DNA from 2 places in the Salinispirillum marinum genome. Region 2 is predicted to be linked to the other one. Evidence: predicted binding sites of a transcription regulator. Region 2 holds the regulator's gene; the other holds the start of a gene.
The links. Region 2 encodes FNR, which switches genes on or off when oxygen is low (the NO sensors DNR and NnrR bind a similar motif). Its sites were predicted from a motif close to TTGATNTANATCAA; they were not measured.
Positions count from the first base shown of each region.

Region 1: the regulator FNR is predicted to act here: its motif matches at 2,695-2,708, upstream of ACFOSD_RS02240 (cation-translocating P-type ATPase).

Region 1 is NZ_JBHSAL010000001.1:451,365-456,324, reverse strand. Features, by position in the region: gene ACFOSD_RS02255 (Lcl C-terminal domain-containing protein) at 1-514, opposite strand, end outside; gene ACFOSD_RS02250 (MATE family efflux transporter) at 695-2,122, shown strand; gene ACFOSD_RS02245 (hypothetical protein) at 2,136-2,579, opposite strand; gene ACFOSD_RS02240 (cation-translocating P-type ATPase) at 2,768-4,960, shown strand, end outside.
Region 2 is NZ_JBHSAL010000001.1:127,745-132,704, reverse strand. Features, by position in the region: gene ACFOSD_RS00685 (DMT family transporter) at 1-796, shown strand, start outside; gene ACFOSD_RS00680 (SLC13 family permease) at 808-2,625, opposite strand; gene ccoM (cytochrome c oxidase subunit CcoM) at 2,692-2,808, opposite strand; gene fnr (fumarate/nitrate reduction transcriptional regulator Fnr) at 2,875-3,630, opposite strand; gene ttcA (tRNA 2-thiocytidine(32) synthetase TtcA) at 3,667-4,626, opposite strand; gene ACFOSD_RS00660 (gamma-glutamylcyclotransferase family protein) at 4,695-4,960, opposite strand, start outside.

The DNA of each region.
Region 1 (4,960 bases), 320 kb from region 2:
AGGATGTGCCGCTGGAAAAATTAACATACCATCCGGCAAAGCCTTGAGCGTCGGCGTTGCTGGCCGACCAATAATGCCCTTCTATGGTGTCCGGGAATGCTTGGGCGAGAATGGTGGGAGAGCTGTAATCACCGATACAGGACACCCCATTTTCCATCGGGTCAAAGCGCACCGGTTGATTGGTGGAGCAGTACACCAATGAACGCAATTCGGCTATGTTCGGTACCTGCCAGCCGGTAGGGCGACGCATAGCCTGAGCTTCGGCCCATGTCATGCTGGATGGTGTGCCCAAGCAACGCTGTTGTTGCGTGTTCCATGTTTGCCCAACGCTGCACCGCATCCACTCCAATTCGGTAACCAAGTCATAAATAATGCTGCCATTTTCTAAGGGAACATAGCGTTCAGATAGCGTGCCAGCCGGTAGCCGGTGGCGATCGGCCAAAACGCCGCTACTGAGCAACAAGGCAACCATTAGCGATAACCCATGGGACAGCACAGTATTGCGAGTGGTCATGCTTACCTCAAAATCCAAATTCAGACGATTATAGACGCTATGGCTCTTTGTCGGCCATGGGTAGGGAAAACTGAGCACATTTTGTCATGCGTGCCACATGGTGGCCATTCCATTAATACGATAATTGGCCGTTCGCATGGAGTGGAGTATAGTGTGCCGCCTGTCCGGTCGGTTGACTGGATGGCCAAGTTTATTGAACCACTACAGGCATTAGGTATTCGTTTGGATCAGGATCATCAACCCATTCCGCAAGCTCAGCAAAGCACCTTAGTACGCACGTTCACCGAGTGGAAAACGCTGGCTTTATTGGGCGCGCCTATCTTGGTTGCGCAGTTGGCACAAATGGCCAATGGCGTGATTGATACCATCATGGCCGGTAATTACAGTGCCAGTGATTTGGCGGGCGTGGGCATTGGGAGCAGCTTGTGGTCGCCGCTGTTTCTGTTCTTCATGGGGTTATTGAGTGCTCTCCAGCCGATGATTTCCGGTCATCGCGGGGCTCGCCAGTCAGAACACATCATGCCCATGACCTGGCAGGGAATCTATGTTGCCTTGGGCTGTGCAGTGTTAATGATCGGGTTGCTGTTTAATGTGAAGCCCGTGTTGGTGTTGTTGCAAATGGACCTGCAAACGGCCTCCATTACCGAGGGCTATCTGCGCTCGTTTTCTCTGGGCGTGCCGGCGTTGTTGCTGTTGGTCGCTTTGCGCGGCCTGACCGACGGTTTGGGCCACACCCGCACCTTTATGGCGTTTTCCCTGCTGGGCACGGCGGTTAATTTGCCACTGAACTATGTTTTGATTTACGGCAAATTTGGCTTGCCCGCCATGGGCGGCGTAGGCTGTGGTTGGGCTACCGCGATATCGCAGTGGGTATCCTTGTTGGCGCTGCTGTTATATCTCAATCGCAGTAAGCTTTATGCCCAATTCCATTTGTTGCGGGATTGGGCGAAACCCAGCCGGACATCCATTGGGCGCTTGCTGCGGCTTGGGGTGCCCATCGGTTTTACGATATTTGTTGAAGCCAGCATGTTTGCCGTGATCGCCTTGTTTTTGGCCCCGCTGGGGGCTGTGGTGGTGGCGGGACATCAAATCGTTTTAAACGTCGTGTCGTTGTTGTTTATGGTACCGCTCAGTTTGGGCATGGCGTTGACCTTGCGCATCAGTTTTTTAGTGGGTGCTAAGGCACCGGACACAGCCCGTTTGTTGGGGCGCAGTGCGATTGTTCTGGCACTTGGGATCGCCTTGGTTTACGCGCCGCTGCTCTTCTTTTCACGCGATCTCTTGGCGAGTCTGTATACGCAAGATACGGCCGTGCGGCAGGTTGCCACCCAATTGCTGGTGTTTGGTGCGGTCTTCCAAATTGCGGACGTGGTGCAGGTTACGGCGATCAGCGCTTTGCGCGGTTATCGTGATACGCGCATTCCGATGTTTATTATGCTGTTGTCGTTCTGGGCGATCTGCTTGCCCTTGGGGTATGTGCTCACCTTTACCCCATGGCTGACCGATGCACCGATTGGCGCGCCAGGGTTTTGGATTGGTCTGACGGCGGGTTTAACCACCGCCAGTATCCTGCTAACGACTCGACTGTTGCGCTTTCAAGCACGCTGAGCGCGGAGCCCGATCAGCGACGCCAGGTTTCTACCGTTCCTAAGCCGTAGATACTGACCCATTCACTGAGCTGAGCCGGTGTACGGGTCCGCTTCTCCAGCGTTTCCTGAGTATAAGGGTTCAAATAAGTGCCGGTCGGTAACTTAGGTTCTGCCGGACGCGCCTTAGCCTTTTCTTTATGCCCTTCGCTGATAACCCGCGCGTAATAACTCTTCAAATGTTGGTGAATACCTTCATCTTCGTTACTGCGTGATTTAATCCAGCGTTCAATACGTTTTTCCAAGCGCCGAAATATCTCTTCAACGGGGATATCTAACGCTTTGCAAGCATCTTCCATGTCGGTAATAATTTTTTGCGTACGCTCTTCTTTTTCTGCAATTGCAGTACGCGCTTCTTCCAAGCGTTTTAATTCCGAACGGTACATGTCCAGCTTCTGATCTAAGGCAGAAATACTCACACGGGCCTCGTTAAATACAAGTTAAGTGAAAGGGAGTGGCAATTAAAAACGAAACGATAGCGCAAGATAAGAATGATGGCTAGTAGGCTTTTCGAGACGGCAACGAAAACGATGTTTGATCTCTATCACCTATTACCATAACAATGTGTGTTAGCATTTATTGATATTAAAGGTTCTGAGCAGAAATCATGAGTTTACCGTTACCCCAAGCGCTATGGCACCACTTGGCCGAGGAAGATGTGTTGGCGGAAGTGCGCAGCCATCATCACCGCGGTTTAAGTACCGAGGATGTGGCAGAGCGACAACGCTTGTTTGGATTTAACCGTATCTCAACACAAAAAACCACATCAGCCATTAAGCGCTTTTTGCTGCAACTTCATAATCCGCTGATTTATATTTTACTGTTGTCTACCGCAGTTACTTTCCTATTACGTGAATATATCGATTCGGTGGTCATTTTTTCCGTCGTGTTGGTGAATGCGATGATTGGCTATCTGCAAGAATCCAAGGCAGAGCAAGCCTTAAATTCATTACGACAAATGTTGTCTGCCAATGCGGTGGTGGTGCGTAACGGTAAAAAGCACACCGTACCGGCCGATGAACTCGTACCCGGCGATATTGTATTGTTGGCGTCTGGCGACAAAGTGCCAGCGGATGTGCGGTTGATTGAAAATCGAAATCTTCAGGTGGATGAATCTGCGCTGACCGGAGAATCGGTCGCGGTACAAAAACAACGCGTCAGTCTAGCCAAAGACACCGTGCTGGCCGACCGCATTAATATGGCTTTTGCCAGTACACTGGTGACATATGGTCAAGCCACTGGCGTTGTTATAGCAACCGGTGATCAAACGGAAACGGGTAAGATCGCGCGCTTAATCAACAACGCCGTGACGCTTGAAACGCCTTTGACGAAGAAGATTCAGGCCTTCAGCAAAATTTTGTTATGGGTGATTCTCACCCTCGCGGCACTCACCTTTGCAGTTGGGTTGGCCCGTGGACAATATTGGGTGGATACCTTTATCGCGGCGGTGGCCTTATCTGTGGCCGCTATACCTGAGGGTTTGCCCGCGGTAGTGACCATAACACTGGCGATTGGGGTAAGGCGCATGGCACGACGTCATGCCATTGTGCGCAAATTGCCCGCTGTCGAAACCCTTGGCTCAACCACCATTATTTGTTCCGACAAAACAGGCACCCTTACGGAAAACCAAATGACGGTGCAGTACCTGTACGCGGGCGGGCAAACCTATCGTGTGAGCGGGTCTGGCTATCAGCCGGAAGGCGATATTCGTGACGCCGATGGCAAGGTCGTGAAGCCGCTGCCCGAGGCGCTGCAAGCCCTATTGAGCGGTGGTGTGCTTTGCAATGACTCGCAGTGGACACAGCATGAGGGTATTTGGGATATACAGGGTGACCCGACCGAAGGGGCTATGTTGGTGGCGGCGGTAAAGGGCGGCTTGTCGTTGCAGGATTGTGTCCAACGGATGCCCCGAGTGGATGTGCTACCCTTTGAGTCTGACCAGCAATATATGGCAACAAGGCACCTTGATGTAGAGTCTAAGGATGAACATCGCGTTGTTTTTAAAGGTTCGGTTGAGCGCATTTTGCAGCGGTGCACCCAAGCCATGGCGCCCGATGGAATCACACAACCGTTGTCCGCAGATCAGGTATTGGCGCAAGTAGAAGCCTTGGCGACCCAGGGCCTGCGTGTCTTGGCGGTTGCGCACGCGCGTATTGCTGCCGATGCGCCAACCCTGGTGGATTTAATGGCCACCGACACGCTGCCAGACCTGACCTTTGTCGGCTTGCAAGCCATGATCGACCCGCCCCGTGCAGAAGCCATACGTGCCGTTCATGCCTGCCAGCAAGCGGGCATTCAAGTGAAGATGATCACCGGTGATCATACGTTGACCGCGAAAGCCATCGCCGAGCAAATGGGTATCGCCCGTCACTCATACGTTCAAGCAGACGTTCAAGAACACCGTGTATTGACCGGGCAACAATTGTCCGCCCTGAGCGACCATGAACTTTTACAAGAAGTGGAACAGGTGGCGGTCTTTGCGCGGGTAGCCCCCGAACAAAAGTTAAAACTGGTGACCGCACTGCAAGCCAAACGGCATGTCGTGGCGATGACTGGCGACGGGGTGAATGATGCCCCCGCCCTCAAACAAGCGGATATTGGAATCGCCATGGGTAAGGGCGGTACCGAAGTGGCGAAAGAAGCGGCGGCCATGGTGTTGACGGATGATAACTTTGCCACCATAGCCGGTGCCGTCGAAGAAGGACGTAACGTTTTTGACAACCTAGTGAAGTTCATCACCTGGGTGTTGCCGACCAACCTGGGGCAGGGTTTTGTCATCATGGTGGCCATTCTGCTCGGC
Region 2 (4,960 bases):
GCCCTTAATTGGCGTGCTCTGGTTGTCGTCCACCGTTAGCCTCGTGCTATTCAGCGGTGTGCTTTGGCACTTAGGGCTTTTGGGTCGTGCCATACGCTGGCTGCGGCGCTATTGGCGACGCGCCATACTGATGGGCCTGCTGAACCCGGTGGTGTATTACTTCACTTTGTTTGCCGCCTACGATCAATTGTCGGCACAGATCGCCCAGCCGATCAATTATACGTGGGCCTTCGTGCTGTCTTTAATGGCTGCCATCTGGCTTAAAGCGCCCATACGCGCGCGCGATTGGCAGGGTATGGCCTTGGGGTATTTGGGTGTATTGGTGTTGGTCTTGGGTGCACAAGGACGGCTGGAAGTTACGTTGCCCGGCGTATTTCTGGCGATCCTCAGTACCTTTTTCTGGGCGTTATATTGGGTGGTCGGAATGCGCGACAAGCGCCCGCCCTTGGTCGCGATGTTCCATCACTTTTTGATCGCCTGGCCGGTGTTAACGGTGATCATGCTGTGGCAGGGTACGGACTTCTTCCGTGAATCCGCTGGCTGGCTGCCCACGCTCTATATTGGCTTGTTTGAAATGGGGCTGGCGTTTTTGTTTTGGATGACCGCCTTGCAGCGGGTTAAAAATACGGCCCGCGTGGCTAACCTGATCTTCATCGCGCCCTTTTTAAGTTTGATCTGGGTGAGCCTGATTTTGCACGAACCTATTTTGGCCAGTAGCCCGATCGGCCTGGGCTTTATCTTGCTTGGTCAGTGGTGGCAACGGCGTAAGGAAAAGCTGCCCAGTCCGACTTCCTAGCGCTTTTCCTTTTAAAAGGGGAACAGGCGGGGCAGCATCATGAGAGTGACGCTCATGGCCAACAGTTGCAGTGGGACACCGACCTTAACGAAGTCGATGAAACGATAGTTGCCGGGTGTGACGATCAAGGTGTTGACCGGTGACGCGATCGGTGTTGCAAAAGCTGTTGATGCCGCAATGGCGATGGCCATCATAAAGGGCATAGGGTTTAGCCCCAAACCCTGTGCAATGGCCAGCGTGATCGGCGCCATTAACACCGTGGTGGCGGTGTTGGAAATAAACTGACTCAACAGTGATGTCACCACAAAGACACCGGCGCATATCCACACCGGAGGGAGATCGCCAAAGCGCGTCAGCGTTTCTTGTACGATCAGCTCAGCGGCCCCAGTGGTTTGCATGGCGAGCGCTAACGGAATCATACCGGCGATCAGGACCAAGCTCCGCCCGTTCAGGGAGCGGTAGGCCTCGGTAATGTTGAGACAACCGGACGCAATCATCAGGATTGCAGCCACCAGTATGGTGGTTAAATTGTCCAACCACCCGGTGGTCATGACCAGAATCATACTAAGAATAATAATGGTGGCATGGCGTGCTTTCTCAGCATGCAAGGGCGCTTCTTGCATTTCCAGCGGACGGGTCAGCGCGACGAAACTGTGTCCGCCATCGAGACTGCGCAAGCGGTCCCAACTGGCGGAGATCAACAGCGTATCACCGACCGCTAACGGTGTGGTTTGATAGGCGGTTTGCAGGGTTTCATTCTGCCGTCGAACCCCTACCACACTGGCTTGAAAGCGTTCACGAAAACGCAGCTCTTTGAGTGTGCGGCCTTCGAGCGGTGACTGTGGCGTAACCAATACCTCCATGGCACCAAAAAACTTTTGTACCCGGCGGTGTTCTTCATGGCTGAGTGCGGACAGTGCGATACTTTGCTCACTGCCCAGTCTTTCCACATCAGCTCGTCGTCCGTAAACGTACAGGGTATCGCCGCCGCGTACGCGTGTGTTGGCCAACACGGCATCCAACGTCGACAAAGAACCACCGCGATGGCGGCTGGCGAACACCGTGGTCTCGTATTCGCTGCGCAGACCGGCCTCAATCACCGTTTTACCGACCAAGGGTGAGTCGTCGGGAACCAGTAAGCGAAATAATTGATCTTCCACTGCATAGCGCTCAAACAATGAGTGCAGCGAGAATCCGGCTTGAACATCGTGGGTTTCTTTTTTCGGCAGAAGGTGGCGGGCAACCAGGATCAAATACAGACTGCCCACCACCAGAACGGCCACCCCAAGGGGAGTGAAGGCAAAGAAGCCAAAGGAATCCAACCCTGCGCTGTGTAAGGCATCGGTCACAATGATGTTGGGAGGGGTGCCAATCAGCGTCAGCATGCCGCCAATCAAAGCCGCAAAGGCCAGCGGCATGAGGATTCGAGAAGCATTAAAGCCGGAAGCGCGCGCCATACTAAGCACCACGGGAATCAGCAGGGCCACCGCACCGGTAGAGCTCATAAAAGCAGAAAGAATGGCCACCACAGGAAGAATGACCAACAGCAGTTGGGTTTCCGAGCGGCCACCTACACGTAGGATCCATCGCCCTACGCTGGCTGCCACGCCGGTACTGGCTAAGCCCTCGCCGACGATAAACAAGCCAGCGATCATCACAACAACCGGTTCGCCGAATCCGGCAACCGCCTGCGCCGGTGTGATAACGCCCGACAACGCCAGAACAATCATGACGCCGATCGCCACCAAGTCCATACGGACGAGGTCAGTAATGAAAACAACAATGGTGATGGCCAGTAACGCTAGAACGAAAATAATTTCCCCGGTCATGCCGGATTCGAACCCCCACTGTAGGTTAAAAATGACAGCAGAGGTGCATACAACAGCCGCTGTGCGTTATTTTCTATCGTCTTTGTGCGCGTCTTTGTAAATAAACCAGAAGAACCCACCGGCAAACGCAATGGTCAATAAGACCGCAGCCACCCCAGCGACAACAATGGTATCAATGTACATAACGCATCCCCCCTTTTCGTGATAACCCTAGTGTACGTAGGGACAAAGGAGAATTGTTGATCTGCGTCAGCTGTTCGTGAGATCGAGTAACCCCAATTCGAGACGTTCCGCGTCGCTGAGTGAAGCGATGTTGCACAGTTCACCATGCTGTAGCACATGAATCTCTTTCGCGTTCCCACCAAAACTGATCAGTTCTTGATGTTGAAAACGGGTAAAGACCCGGCTCACGGTTTCAACCGCTAAACCCAGGAAATTGGCCATGTCAGAGCGTGACATGGTCAGACGAAACATGCGCTCGGAGTAACCCCGTCGTTTAAAACGATGGGCCAAGCTGAGCAAAAAGGAGGCGACACGTTCTTCAGCACTCTTTTTCGACAGCAGCATCATCATTTGTTGATCTTCACGGATTTCACGCCCCATGATACGCATGATTTGGCGCCGCAAGTCAGGCAATTGGTTGCTCAATTCATCCAAGAGGGCGACGGGGATTTCACACACGTTGGTGGTTTCCAATGCCTTGGCCGAGGCTTGGTAGGTGGCAACGTCATAACTGGACAGACCGATCATCTCACTGGCCAAATGAAAGCCGGTGATTTGTTCTTCACCGTCTTTGGTCAGGGTATAGGTCTTTAAGGTGCCGGTGCGTACAGCGTAGACGGAGGTAAATGCATCACCTTGATGAAAGAGGTGTTCACCCTTTTGAATCGGTCGGCCACGCTTGATGATCTCGTCCAGTTTTTCAATGTCGGCAAAGGATAGCGATACCGGCAAGCACAGCGGGTTAAGTGAGCAGGTCTTGCAGGCCGTCGATTGTAAAGCCATAGCGGTTCTTCCATTTTTTGTTCAGTACGGACGCCTCTACTGGGCCAGGATGTCCGTGCCATCGCTGACATGAGTGTCGTCAGTTGGCACAAAACTGCGCACGCGCGTTTGTGCCAACGGGCCATCGTGTTCAGAAAATCCGACCGATTGCATGGGTATACTGTTGCTGGTCAACCCGGAAAAGTCAAACAGCTTACCGTCCGCCAGTTGGGAAGGTGCGACATTTTGCAGGGCGGCGAACATGATGTCCGAACGGCCGGGGTGCTGCTTGTCCCAATCCACAATCATCTGCTTGATGTTCTGGCGTTGTAAATTCTCCTGTGAGCCACAGAGGTTACAGGGGATGATGGGGAATTTCAGGTAGTCGGAAAACACCTGTATGTCCTTTTCTTTGCAGTAGGCAAGAGGACGAATCAGGATGTTCCGCTGGCTGTCCGAGCGCAGTTTCGGTGGCATGGCTTTCAGCTTACCACCGTAAAACAGGTTCAGAAAAAAGGTCTCTAGAATGTCGTCTCGGTGATGACCCAAGGCAATTTTGGTGGCGCCGATTTCGTCGGCAAACGCATACAGTGTACCGCGCCGTAACCGCGAGCAAATACCACAGGTGGTTTTTCCTTCCGGCACGACCTCTTGCACGATGCTATAGGTATCGCGTTCGAGAATGTGATAAGCAATACCTTGCTGTTCAAGATACTCCGGCAGGATATGCTCCGGAAAGCCGGGTTGCTTTTGGTCCAGGTTCACCGCCACCAGTTCAAACCGAATGGGCGCACTTTTCTGCAAGTTGCGCAAAATTTCCAGCATGGTGTAGGAGTCTTTACCACCGCTCAGGCACACCATGATCTTGTCGCCATCTTCAATCATATTAAAGTCGGCAATCGCACGTCCTGTCTCACGGCGCAGACGCTTTTGCAGTTTGTTGAATTCGGTACGACGCTTTTTGTCTGCCGCCGTGCTTGGCGTCACAGTGTCTTCGGTATAGCTGATGGTGGTCATGGCGATCACAGTGCAGAGAGTTTTCAAAGGCGCGTTTTAACACCAACCTTATTGAGAGTAAAGCCTCTTCATTGAGGAGGTGTGATGTGTTCGGTCGCTTCGTTGAGCAAATGTTCAATTAAAGGAATGACCACCTGTTGCTTGGGATTTAATGGCCGCGGGTACAGTGGTTCATCCCGGTCGTTGAGGCGCGTTTTCCACGCGCTGGTGTGGCGTAGAAAGTGACGGGCAAAGTCCATACTTTCCTGCAGGCAGCCGTGCAAAATAACATCGAGATAACTTTGTGCAATCGGGTGGTGGCTCTCGGAAGGCTGCGGCATATACACCCAGTATT